Regions from separate parts of the Streptomyces sp. NPDC127197 genome, predicted to be linked through region 2. Evidence: riboswitches for the same ligand, from Rfam matches in the RefSeq annotation. Region 2 holds a riboswitch; the other holds the start of a gene.
What was found. Region 2 has a riboswitch for thiamine pyrophosphate ahead of ACFVJQ_RS20405 (thiamine ABC transporter substrate binding subunit). Riboswitches for the same ligand answer to the same signal wherever they lie in the genome.
Positions count from the first base shown of each region.

Region 1: it holds a riboswitch for thiamine pyrophosphate, as region 2 does, so the genes downstream of both, thiO (glycine oxidase ThiO) here and ACFVJQ_RS20405 (thiamine ABC transporter substrate binding subunit) in region 2, are expected to answer to the same signal.

Region 1 is NZ_JBHXVG010000001.1:447,962-462,878, reverse strand. It holds gene ACFVJQ_RS02210 (anthranilate synthase family protein) at 1-237, opposite strand, end outside; gene ACFVJQ_RS02205 (trp operon leader peptide) at 341-397, opposite strand; gene ACFVJQ_RS02200 (class II 3-deoxy-7-phosphoheptulonate synthase) at 494-1,846, shown strand; gene ACFVJQ_RS02195 (bacterioferritin-associated ferredoxin) at 2,021-2,245, shown strand; gene bfr (bacterioferritin) at 2,242-2,742, opposite strand; gene ACFVJQ_RS02185 (sulfite oxidase-like oxidoreductase) at 2,917-3,549, shown strand; gene ACFVJQ_RS02180 (deoxyribonuclease IV) at 3,559-4,434, opposite strand; gene pknB (Stk1 family PASTA domain-containing Ser/Thr kinase) at 4,469-6,391, opposite strand; gene ACFVJQ_RS02170 (thiazole synthase) at 6,484-7,278, opposite strand; gene thiS (sulfur carrier protein ThiS) at 7,282-7,482, opposite strand; gene thiO (glycine oxidase ThiO) at 7,503-8,669, opposite strand; TPP riboswitch at 8,666-8,778, opposite strand; gene ACFVJQ_RS02155 (hypothetical protein) at 8,831-9,184, shown strand; gene ACFVJQ_RS02150 (NAD(P)/FAD-dependent oxidoreductase) at 9,213-10,463, shown strand; gene ACFVJQ_RS02145 (Rv2175c family DNA-binding protein) at 10,571-10,936, shown strand; gene thiE (thiamine phosphate synthase) at 11,037-11,693, shown strand; gene metF (methylenetetrahydrofolate reductase [NAD(P)H]) at 11,801-12,724, shown strand; gene ACFVJQ_RS02130 (hypothetical protein) at 12,781-13,719, shown strand; gene ACFVJQ_RS02125 (phytoene desaturase family protein) at 13,730-14,917, opposite strand, start outside.
Region 2 is NZ_JBHXVG010000012.1:71,624-86,540, reverse strand. It holds gene ACFVJQ_RS20475 (NUDIX hydrolase) at 1-130, shown strand, start outside; gene ACFVJQ_RS20470 (DUF2469 domain-containing protein) at 187-495, shown strand; gene ACFVJQ_RS20465 (YraN family protein) at 583-984, shown strand; gene ACFVJQ_RS20460 (YifB family Mg chelatase-like AAA ATPase) at 986-2,611, shown strand; gene dprA (DNA-processing protein DprA) at 2,608-3,765, shown strand; gene whiG (RNA polymerase sigma factor WhiG) at 4,037-4,879, shown strand; gene ACFVJQ_RS20445 (TetR/AcrR family transcriptional regulator) at 4,974-5,531, shown strand; gene ACFVJQ_RS20440 (murein hydrolase activator EnvC family protein) at 5,663-6,253, opposite strand; gene rpsB (30S ribosomal protein S2) at 6,534-7,421, shown strand; gene tsf (translation elongation factor Ts) at 7,578-8,414, shown strand; gene pyrH (UMP kinase) at 8,604-9,362, shown strand; gene frr (ribosome recycling factor) at 9,542-10,099, shown strand; gene ACFVJQ_RS20415 (phosphatidate cytidylyltransferase) at 10,099-11,223, shown strand; gene rlmN (23S rRNA (adenine(2503)-C(2))-methyltransferase RlmN) at 11,679-12,785, shown strand; TPP riboswitch at 12,807-12,912, shown strand; gene ACFVJQ_RS20405 (thiamine ABC transporter substrate binding subunit) at 12,992-14,077, shown strand; gene ACFVJQ_RS20400 (ABC transporter permease) at 14,053-14,917, shown strand, end outside.

The DNA.
Region 1 (14,917 bases), on a different contig from region 2:
CCTCTCCTCCGGCATCAGCGCCACCAGCGGCGTGCCGTCGTCGCGGACGTCGAAGCCGCGCTCGCGGATCTGGCGGAAGGGCACCAGGGCCAGGCCCTCGTCGGGGAGGTCGGCGAGCCGGTCGTACGTCCTGACCGGGCCGAGCAGCAGCTCCACCACCTCGTGGTCGTGGCCGGGAGCGCGGCGGCGGAGCAGGGCGAAGGGGCGGGGATCGTCGAGCAGTTCGAGCAGGTTCACGGGAGCTCCTTCTCTGAGGGTCTCTGAGAGAGGAGCGGCCCGGTCGCGAAAACACCGAAGGCCGCCCCTCGGGCGGCCTTCGCGAAGTCTTGCGTACGCGCAGTCAGTGGGCCGCCGGAGAAGCGGTCCACCACCAGGTCTGGTGCGAGTGCGCGAACATGAGCCGAACCCTACCCCATGTCCGCAGACCGTTACCGGCGTCTCATTTGCTGGGCACGGGGCCGGAAGCCGGACATCACCCCGTAATGTTGACGTCGTGACCGTGAACGCTAAGACCAGCGCCGGCGCTGGCAACACCTGGCGAAACCTGCCCGCGGCGCAGCAGCCCGAGTACCCCGACGCCGAGGCTCTGCGCGCAGTGATCGCGGACCTCGAGTCGTATCCGCCGCTCGTCTTCGCGGGCGAGTGCGACCAGCTGCGCGCCCGGATGGCGGCCGTCGCCAAGGGAGAGGCGTTCCTCCTCCAGGGCGGCGACTGTGCCGAGGCCTTCGACGCGGTGTCCGCGGACCAGATCCGCAACAAGCTCAAGACCCTGCTCCAGATGGGCGCGGTGTTGACGTACGCCGGGTCCGTGCCCGTCGTGAAGGTGGGCCGGATCGCCGGCCAGTACTCCAAGCCGCGCTCCAAGCCGACCGAGACCCGTGACGGCGTGACGCTGCCGTCCTACCGCGGCGACTCCGTCAACGGCTTCGACTTCACGGAGGCGGCCCGCGTCCCGGACCCCGAGCGCCTGAAGCGGATGTACAACGCCTCCGCCTCCACGCTCAACCTGGTGCGCGCCTTCACCACCGGCGGCTACGCCGACCTGCGCCAGGTGCACGCCTGGAACCAGGACTTCGTGAAGTCGTCCCCGTCCGGGCAGCGCTACGAGCAGCTGGCGCGCGAGATCGACCAGGCGCTGAACTTCATGCACGCCTGCGGGGCCGACCCGGAGGAGTTCAAGACCGTCGAGTTCTACTCCTCGCACGAGGCACTGCTGCTCGACTACGAGTCCGCCCTGACCAGGGTCGACTCGCGCACCGGGCAGCTGTACGACGTCTCCGGGCACATGGTGTGGATCGGTGAGCGCACCCGTCAGCTGGACGGCGCGCACATCGAGTTCGCGTCGAAGATCCGCAACCCGATCGGCGTCAAGCTCGGCCCGACGACGACGGCCGAGGAGGCGCTGCAGTACATCGAGCGCCTCGACCCGGAGCGTGAGCCGGGCCGGCTGACCTTCATCGTCCGCATGGGCGCCGACAAGGTCCGCGACAAGCTGCCCGAGCTGGTCGAGAAGGTCACCGCCTCGGGCGCGACCGTGGCCTGGGTGACCGACCCGATGCACGGCAACACCTTCGAGGCGGCCTCCGGTCACAAGACCCGCCGCTTCGACGACGTGCTCGACGAGGTCAAGGGCTTCTTCGAGGTCCACAAGGCGCTGGGCACCCACCCGGGCGGCATCCACGTGGAGCTGACCGGCGACGACGTCACCGAGTGCGTGGGCGGCGGCGACGAGATCTTCGTCGACGATCTGCACCAGCGCTACGAGACGGCCTGCGACCCGCGGCTGAACCGCAGCCAGTCGCTGGACCTGGCGTTCCTCGTCGCGGAGATGTACCGGGACCAGTAGCGGTCGACCCGTTACGGACAGTGTGGTGGGGCGCGGATCACATACGATCCGCGCCCCCTCCCACTTTTACGGCACCCCCGCGACGGGTAAGGTTAGGTTTGCCTCACCGATCAAGCGGGCCCGTGCTCCATCGGTTACGGCACGACCCTTTGATCCCGGCGGGAGGTGGACCGCGTGTTCGTCTGCAGTTGCTTCGGCATCACCGAGCAGCAGGTCAAGCAGCACGCGGAGAACGGCGCCTGCACCCCACGCCAGATAGCGTCGGCCTGCAAGGCGGGCACCGACTGCGGCTCATGCGTACGCCGGATCCAGGCGCTCCTCGGCAGGGGCGCGTGCCCGCGCCGGGAGCTGGCCGACCAGGGCAAGCCGGTGCTCGAAGAGCTCGAGGAAGCCGCTTAGCCTTCGCTCGGGTTCGGTCCGGATTCGGATGGATCGATCAGCTGCGCGATGTAGAGCGCCTCACCGAGCTTCTCCACCAGATCCAGCTGGGTGTCGAGATAGTCGATGTGGTGTTCCTCGTCCGCGAGGATCGACTCGAAGAGGTTCGCGGACGTGATGTCGCCCTTGTTGCGCATCACCTCGATACCGCGCTTGAGCCGGTCCATCGCCTCCACCTCGACCTGCCGGTCCGCCTCGAACATCTCCTTGACGGTCTGCCCCACCCGTACGTGGAACAGCCGCTGGTAGTTCGGCAGCCCCTCGAGGAAGATGATCCGGTCGGTGAGCATCTCGGCGTGCTTCATCTCGTCGAACGACTCGCTCCGGGTGTACTTCGCGAGCTTGTACCAGCCGTAGTTCTCCTGCATCTTCGCGTGCAGGAAGTACTGGTTGATCGCGGTCAGCTCGCCGGTGAGCTGCTCGTTGAGAAACTCGATGACCTCGGGGTCGCCCTGCATGGCAGCGGCTCCTTCCGCGTGGGGAATGGGAGGTTGCCGCCGCATGATTGCACCGGGTGTCGAAGATCGTCCAGTAAGTGAGGACTTAGTAAGTAAGTCCATGCTTAGTGCGAGTTGCCCGATTCTGGACCGGCCTGGTCAAGTGCACTGCGTCGGGTCTGTCAGGATGGAGCCATGGGTCATCCGGTGGAGCGCGAATCTGGAGAAGCAGCACAGTGCGAGCTTCCGCCGGGGCAGCGAGTGCAGCGTGGCTGGCCGGTCACGCACTATGGGCCGGTGCCCAAGTTCCGGCCCGAGCGCTGGGAATTCAGGGTCTTCGGCGCCACCGCCGACGGTGAGAAGCACTGCTGGAACCACGACGAGTTCACGGCCCTGCCCTACACCACCGTAGTGGCCGATCTGCACTGCGTCACGAAGTTCAGCATGCTCGGCGCGGAGTGGGGCGGAATCCCCGCGCGAACCATCCTGGAGATCGCCCCGCCCGCCCCGAATGTCACCCATGTGATGGTGTGGGCGGAGTACGGCTTCAGCTCCAATCTGCGCCTGTCGGACTTCGCGTCCGAGCGCACGATTTTCGCCACCCACAAGGACGGCGAACTGCTGACCGCGGAGCACGGTTTCCCGCTGCGGCTCATCGTCCCGCACCTGTACGCCTGGAAGGGCCCCAAGTGGGTCCGCGGCGTGGAGTACATGACCGCCGACCGCCGCGGCTTCTGGGAGGAGCGCGGCTACCACAACATCGGCGACCCCTGGAAGGAACAGCGCTACTCCTACCAGGAGGAGCCCGGGGACGGCCCCGAGCTGTGACCTTCGGCGTCAGCCGTCGTCCCTGAGCCTCTTCAGCCGGGCCACGTCCGCCGCGTGCCCTTCCTTGCCGCCGGGTGTCTCGATGATCAGCGGTACGCCCTCGGTTGCGGGGTGGGTCATCAGCGCCCGGAACGGGTCCTCGCCGATATGTCCGGCGCCAATGTTCTCGTGCCGGTCCTTGTGCGCGCCCACCACGTCCTTGGAGTCGTTGGCATGGATCAGTTTCAGCCGGCCCTCGCCGACCGTGTCCACCAGCAGGTCCAACGTGTGGTGCATGCCGCTCGGGCCGGTCAGGTCGTGTCCGGCGGCGAAGACATGGCAGGTGTCGAGACAGACCCCCAGCTTCGGATGGGCGTCCAGGGCCTCGAAGTACGGCCCGAAGTCCCAGGTGCGCGAACACAGGGAGGCGCCCTGTCCCGCCGTGGACTCCAGCAGCAGATACGGATCGTCGTCATGGGTGAGCTCGTCCAGCAGCGGAAGCATGTACTCCCGTACCTGCTTCAGGGCCACCGAGCGGTCCCGGCCACCGGTCGCGCTCCCGGTGTGCACGACCACGCCCAGTGCGCCGATCTCCCGTCCGCGCCGCAGCGAGTGCCGCAGCGACTCCACCGACTTCTCCACGGTGGCCTCGGTGTGCGAGCCGAAGTTGATCAGGTACGGCGCATGCACATACGCCGGTATCGACTCCGCCGCGCACGTCGCCCGGAACGCCTCGTCCTGCGCCGGGTTCCCGACGGGCGTGGCCCAGCCGCGCGGGTTGGCGACGAAGACCTGCACGGTCTCGGCCTTGAGATCGTGGGCGTACGTCAGGCCTGCGGAGTGCAGGCCGCCGGCGACGGGGACATGACCGCCGACGGGATTGCGGGAGGGGTGTTGACTCTTCACGCGTTCAGGGTGTCATGTCCCCGCGCGTGCTCCGTCAGCCGATCTCGATGGTGATCGTCGACCCCTTGGGAGCCGTGTCGCCGCCCTCCACCGACTGGCCCTTCACCTCGTCGCCGAACAGCCCGAGCAGACCGCGGTCCTCGTCGACCTGGAAGCCGGCGTCCTCCAGCTGCTGCCTGGCCTCGTCGACGCTGTCACCGACCACGTCCGGAACCTCGACCATCTCCGGGCCCTTGGACAGCGTCAGCGTCACCGTGTCGCCCTCGGCGGCCTGGCTGTCGGCCTGCGGCGACTGCCGGGCGACCTGGCCCGCGTCGTACTCCGAGTTGACCCGCTGGGACGCGATGCGCACCTTGAGGCCGGCCTCCTGGAGCTCGCTCCGGGCGTCCTCCAGGTCGCGGCCGGTAACGTCCGGGACGTCCACCGGGCTGCCCTTGCTGACGGTGAGCGCGATCGCCGTGCCCGCGCGGGTCTCCGTGCCCGTCTGCGGGTCCGAGCCGATCACGAACCCCTTGGGGACGTCGTCGCTGAACTCCCGGGTCACCATGCCCGGCTCCAGCCCGCTGTCCTTCAGCAGATCGCGTGCCTTGTCCAGCCGGTAGCCCGCCAGATCGGGGACCTTCACCGTCTGCGGGCCGTCGGAGATGGTGAGTGCGACGGAGTCGTTGTGCCGGATCCGGGCGCCCGGCGCCGGGTCGGTGCTGATGACCGTGCCGCGCTTCACGGTGTCGCTGTAGGCGTGCTCGATCTGCCCGACCTCCAGCCCGGCGTCCGCGAGCCGGTCCCTGGCCTCGGCCTCGGTCTTCGCCAGTAGCGGCGGGACCTTGGTGAACTGGCCGGAGTTGATGTACCAGACGCCCGTGCCGACGCCGAGCACCAGCAGGACGGCGGCGATGATCGTGAACAGTGTGCGCCGGGGCGGGGCCGAGCGCCGCGGAGCCGGAGCCGGCGGGGCCTGGAGCCGGCTGGTCCGGTTGAGCGGGGGCTCGTCGTCCTCGTTGACGGGCAGCTGCCGCAGCGCGGTCAGCGCGCGCGGGATCACGCTCGTACGGTCGTCGGCGTTGTCGTGTTCCGCGGTGAGCGCCTGCGGCGGCATCGCGTCGAGCTGGTCCGCGCCGAGCGCGCCGCGCGCCTCGCGGACCTGGGCGAGCAGCGCCACCGCGTCGTGCGGGCGGACGTCCGGGGTGCGCGATGTCGCCGAGGCGACCAGCTCGTCCAGCTCGTACGCCAGGCCCGGCACGGCGGCCGAGGGCGGCGGGACATCCTCGTGGATGTGCTTGTAGAGCACCTGGGCGGGGGAGTCCCCGGAGTGCGGCTTGGCGCCGGTCAGCATCTCGTACAGCACGACACCGCACGCGTACACGTCGACACGGGGGTCGGCGCTGCCCTGCTCGATCTGCTCCGGCGCGAGGTAGGACACCGTGCCGAGGACGGACCCGGTGGTGCTGGTGACCGTGTCCACCGCCCGGACCAGCCCGAAGTCGGCGACCTTGACCCGGCCGTCGTCCCCTATCAGGACGTTCTCCGGCTTCATGTCGCGGTGCACGAACCCGGCGCGGTGCGCGGCGCCGAGCGCGGCGAGGACCGGTTCCAGGATGTCCAGCGCGGCCCGCGGCTGCAGTGCCCCGCGCTCGCGCAGCACATCACGCAGGGTGCAGCCGGAGACGTACTCCATGGCCAGATAGACGTACGACCCGTCGGCGCCCTGGTCGAACACCTGGACGACGTTGGGGTGGGCGAGCCGGGCGACCGACTTGGCCTCGCGGATGAACCGCTCGACGAACGTGCCGTCCGTCGCGAGCGTCGGATGCATCACCTTGAGCGCGAGGACCCGGTCCAGGCGGGTGTCCACGGCCCGGTAGACCGTGGCCATCCCGCCGACCGCGATCCTCGCGTCGACGCGATAACGGCCGTCGAGCAACTGCCCGACCAGAGGGTCCTGAAGGGTCGTGTCCACGCAGGCGAGTGTACGAGCCGCCACCGACACGCCGCCCCGTTCAGCCCTGTTGAGGGCCCACTTGAAGCGCACCTGTGACGCAACCCACGAACCTAGAACGCGGGCCGCTCAGGATCCAGCGCAGCGAGTCCCTCCACAGGAGAAGACGCCTCCGCGAAGTGCCGCCGAGGGATCCGCCCCGCCCGGAACGCCAGCCGTCCCGCCTCCACCGCGTGCCGCATGGCGTCAGCCATCAGCACCGGTTCCTGCGCCCGTGTCACGGCCGAGGCGAGCATCACACCCGCGCACCCCAGCTCCATCGCGAACGCCGCGTCCGACGCCGTACCGGCCCCCGCATCCAGAATCACCGGCACACGCGCGTGCTCCACGATCAACTGGAAGTTGTGCGGATTGCGAATCCCGAGCCCCGACCCGATCGGCGATCCCAGCGGCATGATCGCGGCACACCCCACGTCCTGAAGCTTCCGCGCCAGCACGGGATCGTCGTTCGTGTACGGCAGCACCGTGAACCCGTCGTCCACCAGCGTCTCCGCCGCCTCCAGCAGCTCGATCGGATCCGGCAGCAGCGTCCGCTCGTCGGCGATGACCTCCAGCTTGACCAGCTCCGTCCCGAGCGCCTCCCGCGCCAGCCGGGCCGTGAGCACGGCCTCACCCGCCGTGAAACACCCCGCGGTGTTCGGCAGCACCCGGATCCCCAGCCGGTCCAGGACCGACAGCACGGACCCGTGCACATCGGGATTCACCCGCCGCATGGCCACCGTGGTCAGCTCCGTTCCGGAAGCCACCAGCGCCCGCTCCAGCACGTCGAGGCTGGGCGCACCCCCGGTGCCCATGATCAGCCGGGACGTGAAGGTCGTACCACCCAGGACAAAGGGATCGTCGGCCATGGGTCAGCCTCCTTGGACGGCGGTGAGGACTTCGACACGGTCCCCCTCGGAGAGGGGCGTGGTCGGCCACTGCGCGCGCGGGACGACGGTTTCGTTGAGGGCGGCGGCCACTCCGGAGGGGGCTGCCGTGAGGGTCTTCACCAGGACGTCGAGAGCCGTGCCGGGCTCGACCTCGCGCGGCTCGCCGTTGACGGAGATGGTCATGCGGGCTGCTCCGTGCATGTTCATGCGGGCTGCTCCGTGAGTACTGCGCTGAAGCGTTTCGGGGTGAAGGGGCGTGCCACGTCCGGGAGTTCACCGGTCGTGAGCACATGCGCCATGACGTCGCCGGTGACGGGAGTCAGCAGGACACCGTTGCGGTAGTGCCCGGTGGCCAGCAGCAGTCCGTCCAGCCCGGTCGGTCCGAGCAGGGGCGCGTTGTCGGGCGAGCCGGGGCGCAGTCCGGCCCGCGTCTCGGTCAGCGGCAGCTCGGTGATGCCGGGCACCAGCTCGTGCGCGTCGCGCAGCAGCTGGTACACGCCACCGGCCGTGACCGTCGTGTCCCAGCCGAGCTCCTCACTGGTTGCCCCGACGACCAGCTCGCCGCTCTCGCGCGGCACCAGATAGACATGGCTGCCGCGGACGACCGCGCGCACGGTCCGGCTCAGGAACGGCGCGTACTGCTGGGGCACGGTCAGCCGCAGCACCTGCCCCTTCACAGGCCGTACGGGGGGCAGGACGGCGTCCGGGACGCCCGCGAGCCGCCCGCTGAGGCTGCCCGCGGCCAGGACCACCTGCCCGGCGGCCAGCTCGGTGCCCGCGCGCGTGACGGCCCCTGCGGCCCGGTCCCGTACGACCACGAGCCGCTGCGCCCACTCCCGGTGGAAGACCACGCCCGTCCGCTCGCACGCGGCCACCAGCGCCCCCGTGAGCCGCCGTGGGTCGATCTGGTGGTCGCCGTCGACCCGCAGCCCGCCGCGCACACCCGGCGCGAGCATCGGCTCCAGGCGTCGGCAGTCCCGTCCGGACAGCCACTCCGAGTCCAGGCCCGACTGCCGTTGCAGGGCGTGCAGTTCCCGCAGATGGGCGCGGTCGTCGGCGTCCAGGGCGACGGCGAGCGTGCCGCACTGGCGGTAGCCGAGGTCGTGGCCGGTGAGGTCGGTGAGCTCGGCCGCGAAGTCCGGATAGCGGCGGGCCGAGGCCAGGTTCAGGCCGAGCAGGGTCTGCTCGCCGTAGTGCAGTTCCGTGACGGCGGCCAGCATCCCCGCCGCCACCTGGGCGGCCCCGCCGCCGGGTTCGGGGTCCACGACGGCGGTCGCGAAGCCGCGTTGCGCGGCCCGCCAGGCCGTGACCAGACCGATGATGCCGCCCCCGATGACGAGGACGTCTGACGTACGTGTGGATGACGACACGGGCGCTGCGCCCCTCCCTTCGCCGGCATGACCCGGATCAGGTTCGTACGGTCGGAGGCCGCCAGCCTCCCTCTCAGCCCGGTGCGTCCGGGCTCCCGCGAGTGCTCTACGTTGGCCACCCTAGCCTCTCGTTCCGCGCCTCTGTAAGGGAGCCTCTTGTCATGCCCTGCTCGCTCGACGGCCTCGTCCTCGCCCCCGTAGCCGACCAGGCACCGGGTCAGGTGGGTACCCGCACCCGGTTCACGTACCACGAGCGGGACGGCCGGATCTGGGCCGAGTACGCGGGCGGCGACATCGTGCGCGGGTACCTGGTGGGGACCCGGGAGGGCGACCGGCTCGACTTCCGGTACGTGCAGCTCAAGCAGGACGGGACGACGTCCTCGGGGCACTGCGAGTCCAAGGTCGTCGAGCTGCCCGACGGGCGGGTGCGGCTGGAGGAGACCTGGGAGTGGGAGTCGCAGCAGGGCAACGGGACGAGCGTTGTGGAGCAGGTCACCGAACCCACCGCTGACTGACAGAAAGTCAGTTGACTATGGTGATCAGGTGAGCGAGCAGACGCAGGAGACGGGGCTGTCGCAGCCGCGGCGCGTGGTCGTGGTCGGTGCGGGCATGGCCGGTGTGCAGACCGCGGTCGCCCTGCGGGAACAGGGCTTCACGGGCACCGTGACGCTGATCGGCGCCGAGCCCCACCAGCCGTACGATCGTCCGCCGCTGTCCAAGGCCGTTCTGCTCGGCACGGCGGAGGGCTCCGCCTTCGACGTCGACTTCGAGGCGCTCGACATCGAGCTGCACCTCGGGCGCGAGGTCCTCGGCGTCCGCCCCGACGAGCACGAGCTCGACACGGCCGCCGGGCCGGTGCCGTACGACGTCCTGGTCCTCGCGACCGGTGCCGAACCGATCACGCTGCCGGGCGCGGAGGGCGTCCCCGGTGTGCATCTGCTGCGCACCCTGGACGACGCCGAGCGGCTGCGGCCCGTGCTCGCCCGCCAGCACGACATCGTCGTCGTCGGTGCGGGCTGGATCGGCGCGGAGTTCGCCACGGCCGCGCGCGAGGCGGGCTGCGCCGTGACGGTCGTGGAGGCCGCGGACCGCCCGCTCGCCGGGGCGCTGCCCGCCGAGGTGGCCGCGCCGATGGCGGACTGGTACGCGGACAGCGGTGCCGTACTGCGCACGCACGCGCGCGTGGCGCGGGTCGAGCCCGGCGCGGTCGTGCTCGACGACGGTTCGCGGCTGCCCGCCGGTGCGGTCGTGGTCGGTATCGGCGCCCGGCCCACCACCGCCTGGCTCACCGGCGCCGGCATCGAACTCGGCGCATACGGCGAGGTCGTGGCCGACCAGCACCTGCGCACCTCCGCGCCGGACGTCTACGCGGTGGGAGACTGCGCCTCCTTCCCTTCGGGAAGGTATGGCGAGCGCCTTCTGGTCCACCACTGGGACAACGCCCTGCAGGGCCCTCGTACGGTGGCCGCGAACATCATCGGCGAGGCGACCGGCGAGGCCCCGGTGGTCTACGACCCGGTGCCGTACTTCTGGTCCGAGCAGTTCGGCCGCTTCGTCCAGTACGCCGGCCACCACACGTCCGCCGACCGCACCGTATGGCGCGGCGACCCGTCCGGCCCCGCCTGGACGGTCTGCTGGCTGCGCGAGAACCGGCTCGTCGCCCTGCTGGCGGTGGGCCGCCCGAGGGATCTGGCCCAGGGACGACGGCTGATCGAGGCCGGCACACCGATGAACCCGGAACTGCTGGCGGACCCGGCGCGGCCGCTGAAAGCGGCGGTGGCGCAGCCGTCGTAGGCACCGCCCGGACGGCCCCTTGCTCCCGGTCCGTCCCAGTGGTCCGTCGCCCCAGGTCGGACCGGTCTGGCTTCCGACTGTCAGTGGGGGATGGCAGGCTAGTTTCCGTGACCGAGATTGACACAAAGATCGACGCTCTCGTCCCCGCCTGGCTCACCCTTCCCGACATCGCCGAAAAGCTCGGTGTCGAGGTGACGCGCGTGCGACAGCTGGTCAAGGAGGGCCAGCTCATCGCCGTACGCCGCGGCGAGAACCGCGCGCTGCACGTCCCCGCCGCCTTCATCGACGGGGACAAGGTCGTCAAGGGCCTCTCCGGGACCCTGACGCTCCTGCGGGACGACGGCTTCACGGTCGAAGAGATGCTGGAGTGGCTGTTCACCCCCGACCCGACCCTGCCCGGCACCCCCGCACAGGCGCTGAGCGAGAATCGTGGCACGGAGGTGAAGCGCCGCGCCCAGGCGCTCGCCGTCTGATCCGAAAACCGTCCGGCGTACGGGCCGCGGCGCGCGCAGGCCACGGCCGCTGTCCAGCACGCTCACCCGCAGCCCGTACGCCGCCCACAACGGGGGACACATGACCGACACCGCCGCCACCGCCCGCGCCAGGCTCGCCGACGCCCGGGTGTACCTGTGCACGGACGCGCGCAAGCGCCAGGGTGATCTGCCGGAGTTCCTGGACGCGGTCCTGGCGGGCGGGGTCGACATCGTGCAGCTGCGCGACAAGGGCATGGAGGCGGCCGAGGAACTGGAGCACCTGAAGGTGTTCGCCGAGGCCTGCGCGCGGCACGGCAGGCTCCTCGCGGTCAACGACCGCGCGGATGTCGCGCACGCCGCCGGCTCGGACGTACTCCACCTCGGCCAAGGCGATCTCCCCGTCCCCGCCGCCCGGGCGATCCTCGGCGACGACATCCTCATAGGCCGCTCCACGCACGCGGAGTCCGAGGCCGCCGCGGCCGCCGTCCAGGACGGCGTGGACTACTTCTGCACCGGCCCCTGCTGGCCCACCCCCACCAAGCCCGGCCGCCACGCCCCCGGCCTCGACCTGGTGCGGTACACGGCGGGGCTCGGCACCGACCGCCCCTGGTTCGCCATCGGCGGCATCGACCTCGGCAACCTCGACCAGGTGCTCGACGCGGGCGCCCGCCGGGTCGTGGTCGTACGGGCCATCACGGAGGCGGACGACCCTGGTGCGGCCGCGGCGGAGTTCGCCAAGCGGCTGCGGCAGGCGTGACACGCACGTTTGTCCAAGGTGTCCAAGGGATGGACAACAAGCCGACAAATCGGGCAAATTTACGGCATCCGGTTGGGGGACCGCCGCCCCCTGGCTAACCTGCCCGTATGGCCCTCGGAACCGCATCCACCAGGACTGATCGCGCACGTACCGTGCGCGACATGCTCGCCACCGGCAAGACGACGTACTCGTTCGAGTTCTACGCGCCGAAGACCGCCAAGGGTGAGCGCAGCCTGTGGAACGCTCTCCGCAGGGTCGAGGCGGTGGCCCCCGACTTCGTCTCCGTGACGTACGGTGCCGGCGGTTCAACGCGCGCGAGCACGGTCAAGGAGACCGAGCAGATCGTCGCCGACACCACCCTCACCCCGGTCGCCCACCTCACCGCGGTCGACCACTCCATCACCGAACTGCGCAACGTCATCGGCCAGTTCGCCGACGCCGGCATCCGCAACATGCTCGCCCTGCGCGGCGACCCGCCCGGCGACCCGATGGGCGAGTGGGTGCCGCATCCCAAGGGCCTCACCTACGCCGCCGAACTTGTCCGGCTCATCAAGGAGTCGGGCGACTTCTGCGTCGGCGTCGCGGCCTTCCCGGAGATGCACCCGCGCTCCAGCGACTGGGACACGGACGTCACGCACTTCGTCGACAAGTGCCGCGCCGGCGCCGACTACGCGATCACCCAGATGTTCTTCCAGCCGGAGTCTTATCTCCGGCTGCGCGACCGGGTCGCGGCGGCCGGCTGTGAGACCCCGGTCATCCCTGAGGTCATGCCCGTGACCAGCGTCCGGATGCTGGAACGACTGCCGCAGCTCAGTAATGCTCACCTTCCGTCCACCTTGAAAGAGCGAATCCTCACAGCAAAAGACAATCCGGCCGCTGTACGCTCCATGGGGATCGAGTTCGCCACGGAGTTCTGCGCGCGGCTGCTGGCCGAGGGAGTGCCCGGACTGCACTTCATCACGCTCAACAACTCCACGGCGACGCTGGAAATCTACGAGAATCTGGGCCTGCACCACCCACCGCGGGCCTAGACCGGTCGCACGCTCATACGACACACTGCGTAGCGGCCACTGGGAGAGGGGCGTACATGGGCTGGACGGTCCTCTACATCGCGTTCGGCATCGTCGCGCTGTGGCTGCTCGGCGAGGTGCTGCTGCAGTACAAGGCACGGCTTCGCTGGCGGCTGCTGGCGTTCGTCGGCTTCCTCGGTGTCGTCGTCGGTGTACTGATCCCGTCCGTCGTCGTGATCGGACTGGGCGCCGCCGCCTTCGCGGTCGGGCAGACGTACGTCACGCTGTCGTTCCGCCGCGGTTTCGCCGCCGGCTGGGCGGTCACCGGGCGTTCGGGCCTGGGCGGCAGCAAGCGCCGCCGCGGCGAGCCGGAGCACCAGGACCCGACCCTCGAGGTCTCCGATCTGGAAGCGGGCGACTACGGCGACGACAGTGCCCAGTACGGTCACCGCAACGCCTCCCAGGGCCAGGACGACTACGACCGTGACGACGTGTTCACGCCCGCTCGTTCCCATGAGCCGACGGCCGCCGAGGCCACCGCCGTGTACGAACCGCAGCCGATGCCCGACGACACCGGCTCGTACGGCATATACGGCGACACCGCGTACGCCGCCGCGGGGCAGACCCAGGACCAGTACGCGACGGCCGCCCAGAGTGCCGATCAGAACTACGCCTACGACGGTTACTCCTACGGCCAGCAGCAGTACGGCTACGACACCACCGGCCAGCAGCAGTACGCCGCGTACGCCGATCCGTACATCGGCACCCAGACCTACGGCGGCGCCGCGTACGACACCGGCTACGACCAGCAGCAGTACGGTCAGCAGGCCTCCGGCCAGGACCAGTACGCCACCGGCAGCTACGGCGGCCAGACCCCGCCCGGCGGCGTGTGGGTACCGCAGCAGCGCAGCACCGACGACGCCTACGGCGGGGAACTCCCGCCCGAGCAGCCCTACCCGTACCAGGGCGACGGTCAGGCGCAGGGGAACGAGTACGACGAGCGGTACCGCTTCTGAACGCCGCCTCTCACTGAGATCCCCGGAAGTCCGGCCCCTCCACGATCAGCCCCGCCACCAGGGCGCCCGACATGCCGGCATGGGGGAGACCGCCGCCCGGGTGAGACCAGCCGCCGACGGTGAACAGGCCCGGCAGCCCGGTCGTGTTCGACGGGTGCAGCAGCCGGCCCCCGGCCGCCGCCAGCGCCGGTGCCGGCACCGCCCCGCCCTCCGCGCCGGTCACCTCCGCGATGTCGGCCGGAGTGCGCACCTCGCGCCAGAGGAGGCGGCCCCGCAGGTCGGGTATGACGCGTTCGGCGACGGTGATCATGGCCTCTGCGTGCCGGTCGAGGACCTCCGCGTCGGCCCGGCTCCGCTCACCCGGCATGGAGGCGACCGTGGCGGTCAGCGTGACCGCCTCATGCGCGGGGTCCGGGACCAGCTGGGGATCGTCGGGCCGCAGCACCGTGACCGTGGGACGGGCGGCCATCCCCGCGGGCGGGCCGAACAGGGACTCCAGCTCGAGCTCGCGGTCCTCCGCGTGCACCACCGTCCGATGAACCGTCCCCTCCGGACGCCCGCCGCGCAGCGCCAGCAGCACTGTCAGACGGCTTGGCAGCCCGCGCTGCCCGGGGACCTCGCCTGCCCCCCGTATCGCCGTACCGGGCACTACACGGCTCAGCACCTCCGGTGCGACACCGGCGACCACGAAGTCCGCCTGAGCCACCGTCCCGTCGGCGAGCTCCACCCCCGCGGCCCGGCCGTCCTTCTCCAGCACCGTCGTCACCTCGGCGCCGAAGACGAACTCGACCCGCCGGGCCAGGCAGCGCTCGTACACCGCGCGTGCGAGCTCCCGGATGCCACCGCGTACGTACCAGGTGCCGAAGGCGTGATCCATGTACGGCAGCACGGCGGCGGCGGCCGGAGCGACGCGCGGGTCCAGGCCGTACGCGAGGGCCTGGCTCTCCAGCAGGGCGACCAGCCGGGGATCGCGCAGCTCCCAGGCGCCGACCTCGGCGAGCGTGGCGGCCCGGCGGGTGCGCAGCAGCCGCTTGTGCGGGACGGCGGGGTAGGGCTCACGCTCGGCCAGCACCGGCCAGTTCGGCCACAGGGGCTCCTCCAGGAGAGGCCTGCGGGTCCGGTCCCAGGCCTCGCGGGCCCGCACCAGGAAGTCGCCCCAGCGCCCGCCCGCCCCCGACCCCAGCGCCTCGTCCAGGGC
Region 2 (14,917 bases):
GTGGACGTGGCAGGAACTGACCCGGGCGCATGAGACGGTGTATCCGACCAGACTCGCCGAGCTGCTGCGCAGACTGCTCGACGAAGGTCCCCCTGCCAGGCCCGAGATCCTCGACACGGAAATCGTCTAGGGGCTTACGGGACTGGCGCACAATGGTGGGATCGCACGGCTGAAGGGGAACATGCCATGAGCGCCGAGGACCTCGAAAAGTACGAGACCGAGATGGAGCTCAAGCTCTACCGGGAGTACCGCGATGTCGTCGGTCTGTTCAAATATGTGATCGAGACCGAGCGGCGTTTCTACCTGACCAACGACTACGAGATGCAGGTGCATTCGGTTCAGGGCGAAGTGTTCTTCGAGGTGTCGATGGCGGACGCCTGGGTGTGGGACATGTATCGGCCGGCCCGGTTCGTGAAGCAGGTCCGGGTCCTCACATTCAAGGATGTGAACATCGAGGAGCTGAACAAGAGCGATCTGGAGCTCCCGAGCGGGTGATCGGTGGTCGCTGTCGCTCGTGTGGGTGACGACGTTGTCCACAACTGCTGAGTAACCCACCAAGATCCACTTCTTGGCGGAGGATGCGTGACGGTTGGCGCCGGAGGTGGTGCCGACATGAACACGCATCTGGCACGCAGTGCACTGGGCAGGTACGGAGAGGAGCTGGCCGCTCGGCGGCTGGTCACGGCCGGTATGACGGTCCTGGGGCGCAACTGGCGCTGCGGCAGGACCGGAGAGATCGACATCGTGGCGCGGGACGGTGATGTCCTGGTCGTCTGCGAGGTGAAGACCCGCAGGTCGGGTCCCTTCCAGCATCCGATGGCGGCGATCACGCCGGCCAAGGCGGCGCGCCTGCGCGGCCTGGCGGAACGCTGGCTGCAGGAACACGGGGGAGCACCGCCCGGCGGCGTCCGCATCGACCTCGTCGGCGTCGTCCTGCCCGACCGGGGCGCGGCCGTGGTCGAGCACGCGCGGGGGGTGGCCTGAGATGGGCTTCGCACGTACGTGCTCCGTCGCCCTCGTCGGGGTCGAGGGCGTGGTTGTCGAGGTCCAGGCCGACCTCGAACCGGGTGTCGCCGCGTTCACGCTGGTGGGACTGCCGGACAAGAGCCTGACGGAGAGCCGGGACCGGGTGCGGGCGGCGGTCGTCAACTCCGGGGGCGAGTGGCCGCAGAAGAAGCTCACGGTCGGGCTCAGTCCGGCGTCGGTCCCGAAGGCGGGCAGTGGTTTCGACCTGGCTGTCGCCTGCGCGGTGCTGGGCGCCTGCGAGCGGATCGATCCGCGGGTACTCGCCGACATCGTGATGATCGGCGAGCTGGGCCTGGACGGGCGGGTGCGGCCGGTACGGGGCACCCTGCCGGCCGTGCTCGCCGCGGCGGACGCGGGCTATGAGCAGGTGGTCGTGCCGGAGTGCGCGGCAGCCGAGGCCTCCCTGGTGCCCGGAGTGTCCGTGCTGGGCGTGCGCAGTCTGCGCCAGCTGATCGCCGTACTGGCGGACGAGCCCGTCCCCGACGAGGAACCGGCTGAACCGGGACGTCCCGACCCACTGCTCGCCGGCCTGCGGGTTCCCGGCACCGGCGCGGCGACGGGCATGCACAGCTCCGGCGCCGCGCAGCACGACCAGGACCACGACCTCGCCGACGTCGTCGGACAGACCTCGGCCCGGACCGCCGTGGAGGTCGCCGCGGCCGGCGGACATCATCTCCTCCTGTCGGGACCGCCCGGTGCCGGGAAGACGATGCTCGCGGAGCGGCTGCCCGCCGTCCTGCCCAGGCTCGGCCGCGAGGAGGCGCTGGAGGTGACGGCGGTGCACTCCGTGGCGGGCCTGCTGCCCCCGGGCAAACCCATGATCGACACCGCTCCCTACTGCGCCCCGCACCACTCGGCCACCATGCAGGCGCTGGTCGGCGGCGGCCCGGGGATGGCCCGCCCCGGCGCCGTGTCGCTGTCCCATCGAGGGGTGCTCTTTCTCGACGAGGCGCCGGAGTTCAGCAGCCATGCACTCGACGCCCTGCGACAACCCCTGGAGTCGGGGCATGTCGTGATCGCCCGCAGTACGGGGGTGGTGCGGTTCCCGGCGAGATTCCTGATGGTGCTCGCCGCGAACCCGTGCCCCTGCGGCCGCTTCTCGCAGAACGACAGTCTGTGCGAGTGCCCGCCCTCGGTGATCCGCCGCTACCAGGCCCGGCTCTCGGGACCACTCCTCGACCGGGTCGACCTCAGAGTCGAGGTGGACCGCGTCACCCGCGCCCAGCTCGCCGACCGCGGTGTGCGGGGCGAGTCCACGGCGACGGTCGCCGACCGTGTCCGGGCGGCGCGGGAGCGGGCCGCAGCACGCTTCGCCGGTACGCCCTGGCGGACGAACAGCGAGGTGCCCGGCCGGGAGCTGCGCAGCCGCTGGCACGCCGCGACCGGCGCGATGGACGAGGCGGAACGCAATCTGGAGCGGGGCGCGCTGACGGCACGCGGAATCGACCGGGTGCTGCGGGTCGCCTGGAGCGTCGCCGACCTCGTGGGACACGACCGGCCCGACGCGACGGACGTCGCCCTGGCGCTGCAACTGCGTACGGGAGTGCCGCGCGGTGTGCCGATGGCCATCGGGGCGCTGACATGAGCGGCAGCGATCCGGACGACGAGCTGCTCTCCCGTGTCTTCCTCACCCGCGTCATCGAGCCCGGTGACGCGGTTGCCGGGCGGTGGGTGCGCGAATTCGGGGTGGGGCAGGTGGTACGACGCTTGCGGGAGGGCGGGAGGCCCTTGCCAGGGGTGAGTGAGAAACGGTGGGCCGGGCTGCTGGCGCGGGCCAGGCCGGCCCAGCCGGAGCGCGATCTCCGCGTCGCGCGGGACGCCGGCGTGCGGTTTGTGTGTCCGGGGGACGCGGAGTGGCCGGGGCAGCTGGACGACCTGGGGGAGGCGAGGCCGCTCGGGCTGTGGATCAGGGGCCGGCCCAGTCTGCGGATGTGGGCGCTGAGATCCGTCGCCGTCGTGGGTGCCCGGGCCTGCACCGAGTACGGCGCGCACATGGCCGTCACCCTTGCGGCCGGCCTCGCGGAGCGCGGCTGGGTGGTGGTGTCCGGCGGCGCCTACGGCGTGGACGGCGCCGCTCATCGCGGTGCCCTCGGCGCGGGTGGTGCAACCGTCGCCGTCCTCGCCTGCGGGGTCGACCGGCCCTACCCGCGCGGCCACACCCAGTTGATCACCAGGATCGCAGACCAGGGGCTGGTGGTCGGCGAGTTGCCGCCCGGTGATCATCCGACGCCGAGCCGGTTCATCGTCAGGAACAGAGTGATCGCCGCGCTCACCCGGGGAACCGTCGTCGTCGAGGCCGCCTACCGCAGTGGCTCACTCGTCACGGCGCGGGCAGCGCAACGGCTGGGGCGTCACACGATGGGGGTGCCCGGGCCGACCACCAGTGGATTGTCGGCAGGCGTGCACGAACTGCTGCGCGGGGACGCGACGCTGGTCACCGACGCGGCGGAGGTGGTGGAACTCGTCGGAGACATGGGGGAGCTGGCTCCGGACCGCCGAGGGCCGGTGCTGCCGCGGGATCTGCTGGCGCCCGGCGCACGGCGCGTCCTGGCCGCCCTGCCCGCCCGCGGAGCAGCCACGGCCGAGGAGATCGCACGCGGCACGCCGACGACGGAGGATGACGCGATCGCGAGACTGTACGAACTCAGGGCACTTGGTTACGTCGAACGACACGGCGACGGCTGGAAGTTGACACGCCAGGCCATGATCTCCGTTCAAGGCGGTCGGAGCCCGTGCTGACCGTGCGTGTTCGGCCGTCCGAGGGAAAGCTCGACGCCCTTGGGAAATCCCGCAGTTGATGGGCCCTGGCGGTCACGGAGAGCGACCGCCATGACCCTACGGGGCACCCGGCGGAACGTATCTGCGCATGGGTCCGGCCCCGTCCTTCGCACGCCGCGACTCTTCAGTCACGCTACGCTCACAAGGATCCCGACACAGTCCGGCAACTCGACATCAGACCGACAGCTCCCCCAGGCACCACCCTTAACGGCAGAACGGCACAAGGCGACGAATGCCCCAGCACACCTCCGGGTCCGACCGGGCGGCGATCCCCCCAGCCGCCCGTGACGGTGGCAGCGTGCGGCCGCCCGCTCCCTCGACGCTCGACGAGTTGTGGCGGTCGTACAAGGCGACGGGGGACGAGCGGTTGCGGGAGCAGCTGATCCTGCACTACTCGCCGCTCGTGAAGTACGTGGCCGGGCGGGTGAGCGTGGGGCTGCCGCCCAACGTCGAGCAGGCGGACTTCGTGTCGTCCGGGGTGTTCGGGCTGATCGACGCGATCGAGAAGTTCGACATCGACCGGGAGATCAAGTTCGAGACGTACGCGATCACGCGGATCCGCGGCGCGATGATCGACGAGCTGCGGGCGCTGGACTGGATCCCGCGGTCCGTGCGGCAGAAGGCGCGCAATGTGGAGCGGGCCTACGCGACGCTGGAGGCACGGCTGCGGCGGACGCCGACGGAGAGCGAAGTGGCCGCCGAGCTGGGCATGGCGGTCGACGAACTGCACGCGGTATTCAGCCAGTTGTCACTGGCCAACGTGGTGGCGTTGGAGGAGCTGCTGCACGTCGGGGGCGACGGCGGCGACGGGCTGAGCGTCATGGACACGCTGGAGGACACCGCCGCGGACAATCCGGTGGAGGTGGCCGAGGACCGGGAGCTGCGGCGGTTCCTGGCGCGGGCGATCAACACGCTGCCCGAGCGGGAGAAGACCGTGGTCACGCTGTACTACTACGAGGGGCTCACGCTCGCCGAGATCGGCAATGTGCTCGGGGTGACCGAGAGCCGGGTCAGTCAGATCCACACCAAGTCCGTGCTCCAGCTGCGCGCGAAACTGGCAGGCTTCGGGCGTTGACCTGGTTGAACGCCGGCGGGGCGACGCGATTCACTCCCGCCCCGGGTGCCGCGTCCGTAAAGTGGTGGACGTGCCAAGGATTCGAGCGGCCTCCGTGGCCGAGCACCGGTCGATGCAACGAGCCGCCCTGCTGGACGCGGCTCGTTCCCTGCTGTCCGAGGGTGGGACGGAAGCGCTGACCTTCCCGGCCCTGGCCGAGCGGACGGGCCTTGCGCGGTCGTCCGTGTACGAGTACTTCCGGTCACGGGCCGCCGTGGTCGAGGAGCTGTGTGCGGTCGACTTCCCGGTCTGGGCGGCGGAAGTGTCGGCGGCGATGGAACGGGCGCACGGGCCGGAGGCCAAGGTCGAGGCGTATGTGCGCAAGCAGCTGGAGCTCGTCGGGGACCGGCGGCATCGGGCCGTGGTGGCGATTTCGGCCAGTGAGCTGGATGCCGGGGCGCGGGAGAAGATCCGGGCGGCGCACGGAGGGCTGGTCTCGATGATCGTCGAGGCGCTGGGGGAGATGGGGCATGCGGAGCCGCGGTTGGCGGCGATGCTGCTGCAGGGGGTTGTGGACGCGGCTGTGCGGCGGATTGAACTGGGGGCGGCGGAGGAGCCGGGGGTGATCGCGGAGGCTGCGGTGGGGATGGTGTTGCGGGGAGTTCGCGGCTGAGCGTGGGCCGGTGCGGGCCGGGGGTGGCACTCGCCGGCGTTGGCTGGGTGCCGCTGCGCCCACCCTCCCCCACTCTCGGCTTCGCTCGAGCGGGGGGACCCCCATCGCCCCAGCGGCACGACTGCCCGCAGCTACGGCGGTGGTAGGGGTACCCCGAGTACCGGTAGCAGTCGGGACGGCCCCCGGTGCAGGAGCCAGGGCGGTAGCAACGACAACGGGTCCAGGTACGTGGCGTCCCTCAGCAAGCCCCAGTGCACGCACGTGACCGCGCAGTGAGAGCCCGTCGGCTCCACCGTGCCCACTGGCTCGCCCGGCTCGACCTCGTCTCCCTTCTTGACCGAGGCATGGACCGGTTCGTATGTCGTTCGGAGAGGCGGGTCGCCGGTCCCCGTGAGTTCGATCGCTACAACCCCCTTTCCGGCCACCCGCCCCGCGAACGACACCCGGCCCGCCGCCACTGCCCGTACCGGTGTTCCGGGCGGGGCCGCCAGGTCCACGCCCCGGTGGCCCCGGCCGTACGGCGTGGCAGGGGGGTCCCAGCCGCGCAGCACGGAGGGGCGTAACCCCACCGGCCACGTACGGCCGATCACCGGTACCGGGGCGTCCGCCCTCGGCGGCGCGGTCGGTGGCGGGTCGTCCGCCCGGGCCGCGGTGGCCAGGACGGTCAGCGTCAGCCCCAGCAGCAACCCCCACGTCGCTCGTACACCTCGTACACATCGCATCGCTCGCATGCGAGAACCGTGCCGCACTCCCGCCGATCCGGCCGAAACCTGTGGATTACTCCCGAGTTGTGGACAGCGGCGTCACCCGGGACCTCCTGGGTCCCGTACACTTCTGATGGCGACCCGGGCCACCGGGTCGACTTCGCACGCCCCGATACCAGGGCCGGCAACGGTCCGTATCAGCGCCCCTCGGTCCCTTTGTGGCAAGGCGCATGTGGGCGTCAGGCGCGGGAGCCGTCCGGCATCCGCGGCACAACCGAGAAACACAAGGAGAACGGCCATGGCCGTCGTCACGATGCGGGAGCTGCTGGAGAGCGGCGTCCACTTCGGTCACCAGACCCGTCGCTGGAACCCGAAGATGAAGCGCTTCATCTTCACCGAGCGCAACGGCATCTACATCATCGACCTGCTCCAGTCGCTGTCGTACATCGACCGCGCCTACGAGTTCGTCAAGGAGACCGTCGCCCACGGCGGCACGGTCATGTTCGTCGGCACGAAGAAGCAGGCGCAGGAGGCCATCGCCGAGCAGGCCACCCGCGTCGGCATGCCCTACGTCAACCAGCGCTGGCTGGGCGGCATGCTCACCAACTTCTCGACCGTCTACAAGCGTCTGCAGCGCCTCAAGGAGCTCGAGCAGATCGACTTCGAGGACGTCGCGTCCTCCGGTCTGACCAAGAAGGAGCTTCTCGTGCTCTCGCGCGAGAAGGCCAAGCTGGAGAAGACCCTCGGTGGTATCCGCGAGATGCAGAAGGTGCCCAGCGCCGTCTGGATCGTGGACACCAAGAAGGAGCACATCGCCGTTGGTGAGGCCCGGAAGCTGAACATTCCGGTCGTCGCGATCCTCGACACCAACTGCGACCCCGACGAGGTCGACTACAAGATCCCGGGGAACGACGACGCGATCCGCTCCGTCACCCTGCTCACCCGTGTGATCGCCGACGCCGTCGCCGAGGGCCTCATCGCCCGCTCCGGCGTCGCCGCCGAGGGCAAGGGTGAGAAGGCCGCGGGCGAGCCGCTCGCCGAGTGGGAGCGCGACCTGCTCGAGGGTGAGAAGAAGGCCGAGGAGGCTCCGGCCGCGGAGGCTGCCGCCGAGGCTCCCGCCACGGAGGCGCCGGCTGCCGAGGCTCCGGCCGCTGAGGCTCCGGCCGCCGAGGGCGAGCAGGCCTGACCGTCCCGTCAGCGTTGACGGCGGGAGCGGTGCATGAAGACCGCTCCCGCCGTTCACCCGTAGGTCAGCGGAGTGTCGTAGATCTGCAGATGCATGCGGATCGCAGAACCCCGCAGATCTTCGATCTTCCAGACTTCGAGAAAGATTCACAGACTCATGGCGAACTACACCGCCGCCGACGTCAAGAAGCTCCGTGAGCTCACCGGCGCCGGCATGATGGACTGCAAGAAGGCGCTGGACGAGGCCGAGGGCAACGTCGAGAAGGCCGTCGAGGCGCTGCGCATCAAGGGCCAGAAGGGCGTCGCCAAGCGCGAGGGCCGCTCCGCCGAGAACGGCGCCGTGGTCTCCATCATCGCCGACGACAACTCCTCCGGCGTCCTCGTCGAGCTGAAGTGCGAGACGGACTTCGTCGCCAAGGGCGAGAAGTTCCAGGCCGTGGCCCAGGCCATCGCCGAGCACGTCGCCAAGACCTCCCCGGCCGACCTGGAGGCCCTGCTCGCCTCCGAGATCGAGCCCGGCAAGACCGTCCAGGCGTTCGTGGACGAGGCCAACGCCAACCTCGGTGAGAAGATCGTCCTGGACCGCTTCGCGCAGTTCTCCGACGGCTTCGTGACCGCGTACATGCACCGCACGATGCCCGACCTGCCGCCGCAGATCGGTGTCCTTGTCGAGTTCGACAAGCCGAACGCCGAGGTCGCCAAGGGCATCGCCCAGCACATCGCCGCCTTCGCGCCGAAGTACCTCTCCAAGGAGGACGTCCCGGCCGAGGTCGTCGAGACCGAGCGCCGTATCGCCGAGGAGACCACCCGCGCCGAGGGCAAGCCCGAGGCCGCGATCGGCAAGATCGTCGAGGGTCGTCTGAACGGCTTCTTCAAGGACGCCACGCTGCTCGGCCAGCCGTACGCGCTCGACAACAAGAAGTCGGTCCAGAAGGTCCTGGACGAGGCCGGTGTCACCCTGAAGCGCTTCACGCGCATCAAGGTCGGCATCTGAGTCCGTACAGCGACGGGTACCCGATCCCGATAGGGTCGGGTGCAGTCGTCCGTGCCGCTCGCGCAGGCAGCCCCGCCCGCGCGTGTGGCGGACGACAGCAGATCTGACGAGGAGGCCATTGCCGCGTATGGGATGCAAACCCACCACCGGCAATGGCCTTCTTCGTATGTGCACCACGAGGAGATCCCCATGACCACCAGCGTCGAGAAGAGCGACGACGGCAAAGTACGCGGCCGGTTTCTGCTGAAGCTGTCCGGAGAGGCCTTCTCAGGCGGCGGGGGCCTGGGCGTCGACCCGGACGTGGTGCACGCCATCGCCCGCGAGATCGCGGCCGTCGTACGTGACGGCGCGCAGATCGCGGTCGTCATCGGCGGCGGCAACTTCTTCCGCGGCGCCGAACTCCAGCAGCGCGGCATGGACCGGGCCCGCTCCGACTACATGGGCATGCTCGGCACCGTGATGAACTGCCTCGCCCTCCAGGACTTCCTGGAGAAGGAGGGCATCCAGTGCCGGGTGCAGACCGCCATCACCATGGGGCAGGTCGCCGAGCCGTACATCCCGCTGCGCGCCGTACGGCACCTGGAGAAGGGCCGTGTGGTCATCTTCGGCGCCGGTATGGGCATGCCGTACTTCTCCACCGACACCACCGCCGCCCAGCGCGCCCTGGAGATCGACGCCGAGGCCCTGCTGATGGGCAAGAACGGTGTGGACGGGGTCTACGACTCCGACCCGAAGGCCAATCCGGACGCCGTCAAGTTCGACTCTCTCGGCTACGGCGAGGTCATCACGCGGGACCTGAAGGTCGCCGACGCCACCGCCATCACGCTGTGCCGCGACAACAAGCTTCCGATCGTGGTCTTCGAGCTTCTGAAGGAGGGCAATATCGCCCGCGCTGTCAAGGGTGAGAAGATCGGCACGCTGGTGGGTGACCAAGGCAGCCGGGACTGACCGGTGTCTCCGTCCGCGGGAGGACACCTGTCCGAGGGACGGAGGGAACGGACCCTGGCCAGGGGATGGACAATGACCTGCCGGTCGGGAACCGTGCAGGAAGAAGACGCGACGCAGCCGGCCGCCGGCCCCGACAAGGAACCGCAGCCGGGCCTACTCAAGACACGCAGGAGCAAGTGGTGATCGAAGAGACCCTCCTCGAGGCCGAGGAGAAGATGGAGAAGGCCGTCGTGGTCGCCAAGGAGGACTTCGCCGCGATCCGCACCGGCCGTGCGCACCCGGCGATGTTCAACAAGATCGTGGCCGACTACTACGGCGCGCCGACGCCGATCAACCAGCTGGCTTCGTTCTCCGTGCCGGAGCCGCGCATGGCGGTCGTGACCCCGTTCGACAAGAGCGCGCTGCGCAATATCGAGCAGGCGATCCGCGACTCCGACCTCGGCGTCAACCCGAGCAACGACGGCAACATCATCCGGGTGGTGTTCCCCGAGCTCACCGAGGAGCGCCGCCGCGAGTACATCAAGGTCGCCAAGGGCAAGGGCGAGGACGCCAAGGTGTCCATCCGCTCCGTCCGCCGCAAGGCCAAGGACGCCATCGACAAGCTGATCAAGGACGGCGAGATCGGCGAGGACGAGGGCCGCCGTGCGGAGAAGGAGCTCGACGACACCACGCACAAGTACGTCGCTCAGGTGGACGAGCTCCTCAAGCACAAGGAAGCTGAGCTGCTCGAGGTCTGATGAACGACTCTTCCTGGGGAGCGCCGCCGCACGCCGGGTACTGGGCGCCGTCCGACGGGGGGCCTGTCCCGGGGGCCGCCCCGGCGGGTCCCACGTACGATGCGCACAACGCGCAGCAGACTCGCCCCATGCCCATCGTGCCCGACGTGTCCGCCCACGGCGGAGACCAGGACGACGACCGGGGGGCCGCTCGGCTGGGCGGCCCCTTGTTCCGCGACGAGAGCCCGACGGCGCAGCCCCATCCGGCGGTGCCGCAGAATCCGGAGCCCATGCACGACGCCCCACAGCCGGCGCCCGCACCGCAGAAGAAGAGCGCGGGCCGCGACCTGGGCGCCGCGATAGGGGTCGGAGTCGGACTCGGCGCGGTGATCGTCGCGTCTCTGTTCATCGTCAAGGCGGTGTTCGTCGGGGTCGTCGCGGTCGCCGTCGTGGTGGGCCTGTGGGAGCTGACCAAACGGCTCGACGAGCGCAAGGGCATCAAGGCGCCGATCGTGCCGCTCGCGGTGGGTGGCGCGGCGATGGTCGTCGCCGGGTATGTGCGCGGGGCCGAGGGCGCCTGGGTGGCGATGGCGCTCACCGCGCTCGCGGTCCTGGTCTGGCGGATGACGGAACCGCCGGAGGGTTATCTCAAGGACGTCACGGCGGGGGTCTTCGCGGCCTTCTACGTGCCGTTCCTCGCGACGTTCGTCGCGATGATGCTGACGGCCGAGGACGGTCCGCGCCGGGTCTTCCTGTTCCTGCTGCTGACGGTCGTCAGCGACACGGGCGCGTACGCCGTCGGCTGGCGCTTCGGCCGGCACAAGCTCGCCCCGCGCATCAGCCCCGGCAAGACCCGTGAGGGGCTGCTCGGCGCGGTCAGCTTCGCCATGGTGGCGGGTGCGTTGTGCATGCAGTTCCTGATCGACGACGGCATGTGGTGGCAGGGTCTGCTGCTCGGCCTCGCGGTCGCGGCGAGTGCCACGCTGGGCGACCTCGGTGAGTCGATGATCAAGCGGGACCTCGGCATCAAGGACATGGGCACGCTGCTGCCGGGCCACGGCGGCATCATGGACCGGCTGGACTCTCTGTTGCCGACGGCTCCGGTGGTGTGGCTGTTGCTGGTGCTGTTCGTGGGGTCCGGCTGATCACCGTCCTCCCATGCGGACGCCCGCTGCCCTCGGGGGTGGCGGGCCCTTTCCGTTCAAAACCCCGTGCCCCGCGCGCGGACACCTGGGTACGCTCGTCGCGCCCCGGGTGCTGACAAGCTCGGGTCACTGACCGGCGACCGCGTCCACCTGGCTGCTCCTTGCGGCGGGGCCCGCCTGATGACGGGCGGTCGCCGGCGCGGAGAGGGGGCGCGGTGTCGACACTGTCCGGCGGCATGAGTGGCAGACCCGAGCCCCGGACGCGGCCGTGCCGTTGGTGCCGTACGCCGATCCCGCAGCCGCGCCGCTGGTGGCGCAGACGGCGATACTGCAGCAAGGCACACCGCCGCAGGGACCGCGCGGTTGCGGCGGTCGCGAGGTTCCTGGACAGCCTGTAGGCCGCCCGACGTCGGGGGAATCGTCCTCCCCAGTCGATCTGCGACACTGGTACAGCCATGCCTAAGCCCGGAGAACTCACTTTCGTCGCCCCGCGCGGAGCCAAGAAGCCGCCGCGGCACCTTGCCGATCTCACGCCTGCCGAGCGCAGGGAAGCCGTGGCCGAGATCGGTGAGAAGCCGTTTCGTGCCAAGCAGCTCTCGCAGCACTACTTCGCGCGGTACGCGCACGACCCGGAGCAGTGGACCGACATCCCGGCCGGGTCCCGCGCGAAGCTGCGGGAGGCGTTGCTGCCCGAGCTGATGACCGTCGTACGGCATCTGTCGACCGATGCGGACACCACCCGCAAGACGCTGTGGCGGCTGTTCGACGGGACGCTCGTCGAGTCGGTGCTGATGCGGTACCCGGACCGGGTGACCATGTGCATCAGCTCGCAGGCCGGCTGCGGGATGAACTGCCCGTTCTGTGCGACCGGGCAGGCGGGGCTGGACCGGAATCTGTCCACCGCCGAGATCGTGCACCAGATCGTGGACGGGATGCGGGCGCTGAGGGACGGCGAGATCCCCGGCGGTCCCGCACGGCTGTCGAACATCGTCTTCATGGGCATGGGCGAGCCCCTCGCCAACTACAAGCGCGTCGTCGGCGCGATCCGCGCCCTCACCGACCCCGAGCCGGACGGACTCGGGCTGTCGCAGCGCGGGATCACCGTGTCGACCGTCGGACTGGTGCCGGCGATCCACCGCTTCGCCGACGAGGGCTTCAAGTGCCGACTGGCCATCTCGCTGCACGCGCCCGACGACGAGCTGCGTGACACCCTCGTCCCCGTCAACACACGGTGGAAGGTGCGGGAAGTCCTCAACGCCGGGTGGGAGTACGCGGCCAGGTCGGGGCGCCGGCTGTCCATCGAGTACGCGCTGATCCGGGACATCAACGACCAGGCCTGGCGCGGCGACCGGCTCGGCCGGCTGCTCAAGGGCAGGCCCGTGCACGTGAATCTGATCCCCCTGAACCCGACGCCGGGCTCGAAGTGGACGGCCTCACGGCCCGAGGACGAGAAGGCGTTCGTCGAGGCCATCGCCGCGCACGGCGTGCCGGTGACCATCCGGGACACCCGAGGTCAGGAGATCGACGGGGCGTGTGGTCAGCTGGCGGCCACCGAGCGGTAGTCTGACGCCGTACACATCTTCATATTCCGACAGGGGAGCGCCACAGCGCTGAGAGTGCGGGACAGTCCGCAGACCCTCTGAACCTCGCCCAGGTCATTCTGGGTAGGGAGATCGGTCGTCACTCAAGCTGTTGCGCCCTGCCCGGGAGCCGTCCGAAGGTCCCCGGGCAGGGCCGCGTCTCTTCCTGGTCAGCCAGGAGGAAATCGGTGAGCAACACCAGGAAGTTCACAGCCGTGGTCGTCGGGCTGGGCCTGATCACGCTGTCCGCATGCGGGTCTTCTTCCGAGTCCGGCAGCGGGGGCTCCGGGGACTCCAAGACGGTCACCCTCGTCAGCCACGACTCGTGGGCCGTGTCCAAGGGCGTGCTGGCGGACTTCGAGAAGCAGTCCGGATACACGGTGAAGGTCCTCAAGGACGGCGACGCTGGGCAGGCCGTCAACAAGGCGATCCTGACCAAGGACAACCCGCAGGGCGACGTCTTCTTCGGCGTCGACAACACGCTGCTGTCACGCGCCCTCGACAACGGCCTCTTCCAGCCGTACGAGGCGAAGGGCGCCGACCTCGTCCTGCCCGAGTACCGGGTCGACCAGGACAAGCACCGGGTCACGCCCGTCGACACCGGAGACATCTGCGTCAACTACGACAAGGCCTACTTCACCGAACACAAGCTGGACCCGCCGCAGTCCTTCGACGACCTGACCAAGCCCGCGTACAAGAACCTTCTGGTCACCGAGAACGCCGCCACCTCCTCGCCCGGCCTCGGCTTCCTGCTCGGTACCGCCGCGAAGTACGGCGACGCCGGCTGGCAGGACTACTGGAAGAAGCTCAAGGCCAACGGTGTGAAGGTCGTCGACGGCTGGGAGCAGGCGTACTACGAGGAGTTCTCGGGTTCGTCGAGCGGCCGGAAGGCCGGGGGCGACCGGCCGCTCGTCGTGTCGTACGCCTCCTCCCCGCCCGCCGAGGTCGTCTTCGCCGACCCGAAGCCGAAGACCGCGCCGACCGGGGTCGCGACCGGCACCTGCTTCCGGCAGATCGAGTACGCGGGGCTGCTGAGCAACGCGCGGAACACCGAGGGCGGCAAGGCGCTGCTCGACTTCCTGCTCACCAAGGAGTTCCAGGACGACATGCCGCTCAACATGTTCGTCTACCCGGTGCGGGAGGGTGCCGAGGTGCCGCCGGAGTTCGCGAAGTACGGGCCGCAGGCCAAGGATCCGCAGACCATGGACCCGGCCGAGATCGCCGCCAACCGCGACCAGTGGGTCAAGTCGTGGACCTCGCTCGTACTGAAGTAGCCCACAAGAAGCGCGTCACGAAGGGCGGCGCGGCGCGGCTCGGGCTCATCGCCCTGCCCGTCGCGTTCTTCGCCGCCTTCTTCGCCTATCCCGTGGCCGCGATCGTCGCCCGCGGGCTGAAGGCCGACGGGGGCTGGCAGCTCGGCAGGATCGCGGACGTCCTCACACAGTCAGACATCCGGCACGTGCTGTGGTTCACCACCTGGCAGGCGCTCGCCTCGACCGCGCTGACGCTGCTGGTCGCACTGCCCGGCGCGTATGTCTTCGCCCGCTTCGACTTCCCCGGCAAGCAACTCCTGCGGGCCGTCGTGACCGTGCCGTTCGTGCTGCCCACGGTGGTCGTCGGGTCGGCGTTCCTCGCGCTGGTCGGGCGTGGCGGGCTGCTCGACGAGCTGTGGGGCGTACGGCTGGACACCACCGTGTGGGCGATCCTGCTGGCGCATGTCTTCTTCAACTACGCCGTCGTCGTACGGACGGTCGGCGGGCTCTGGGCGCAACTCGACCCCCGACAGGAGGAGGCCGCCCGGATGCTCGGTGCCTCGCGGCTCTCCGCCTGGCGCACCGTGACCCTGCCCGCGCTCGCGCCCGCCGTGGCCGCCGCCGCGCTGATGGTCTTCCTGTTCACCTTCACCTCCTTCGGGGTGGTGCAGATCCTGGGCGGGCCGACCTTCTCGACCCTGGAAGTGGAGATCTACCGGCAGACCTCCGAGGTCTTCGACCTGTCGACGGCCGCCGTCCTCACAATCATCCAGTTCCTGGCGGTGGGCGCCATCCTCGCCGTGCACGCCTGGACCGTACGGCGACGGGAGACCGCCCTGCGCCTCGTGGACGCCTCCGTGA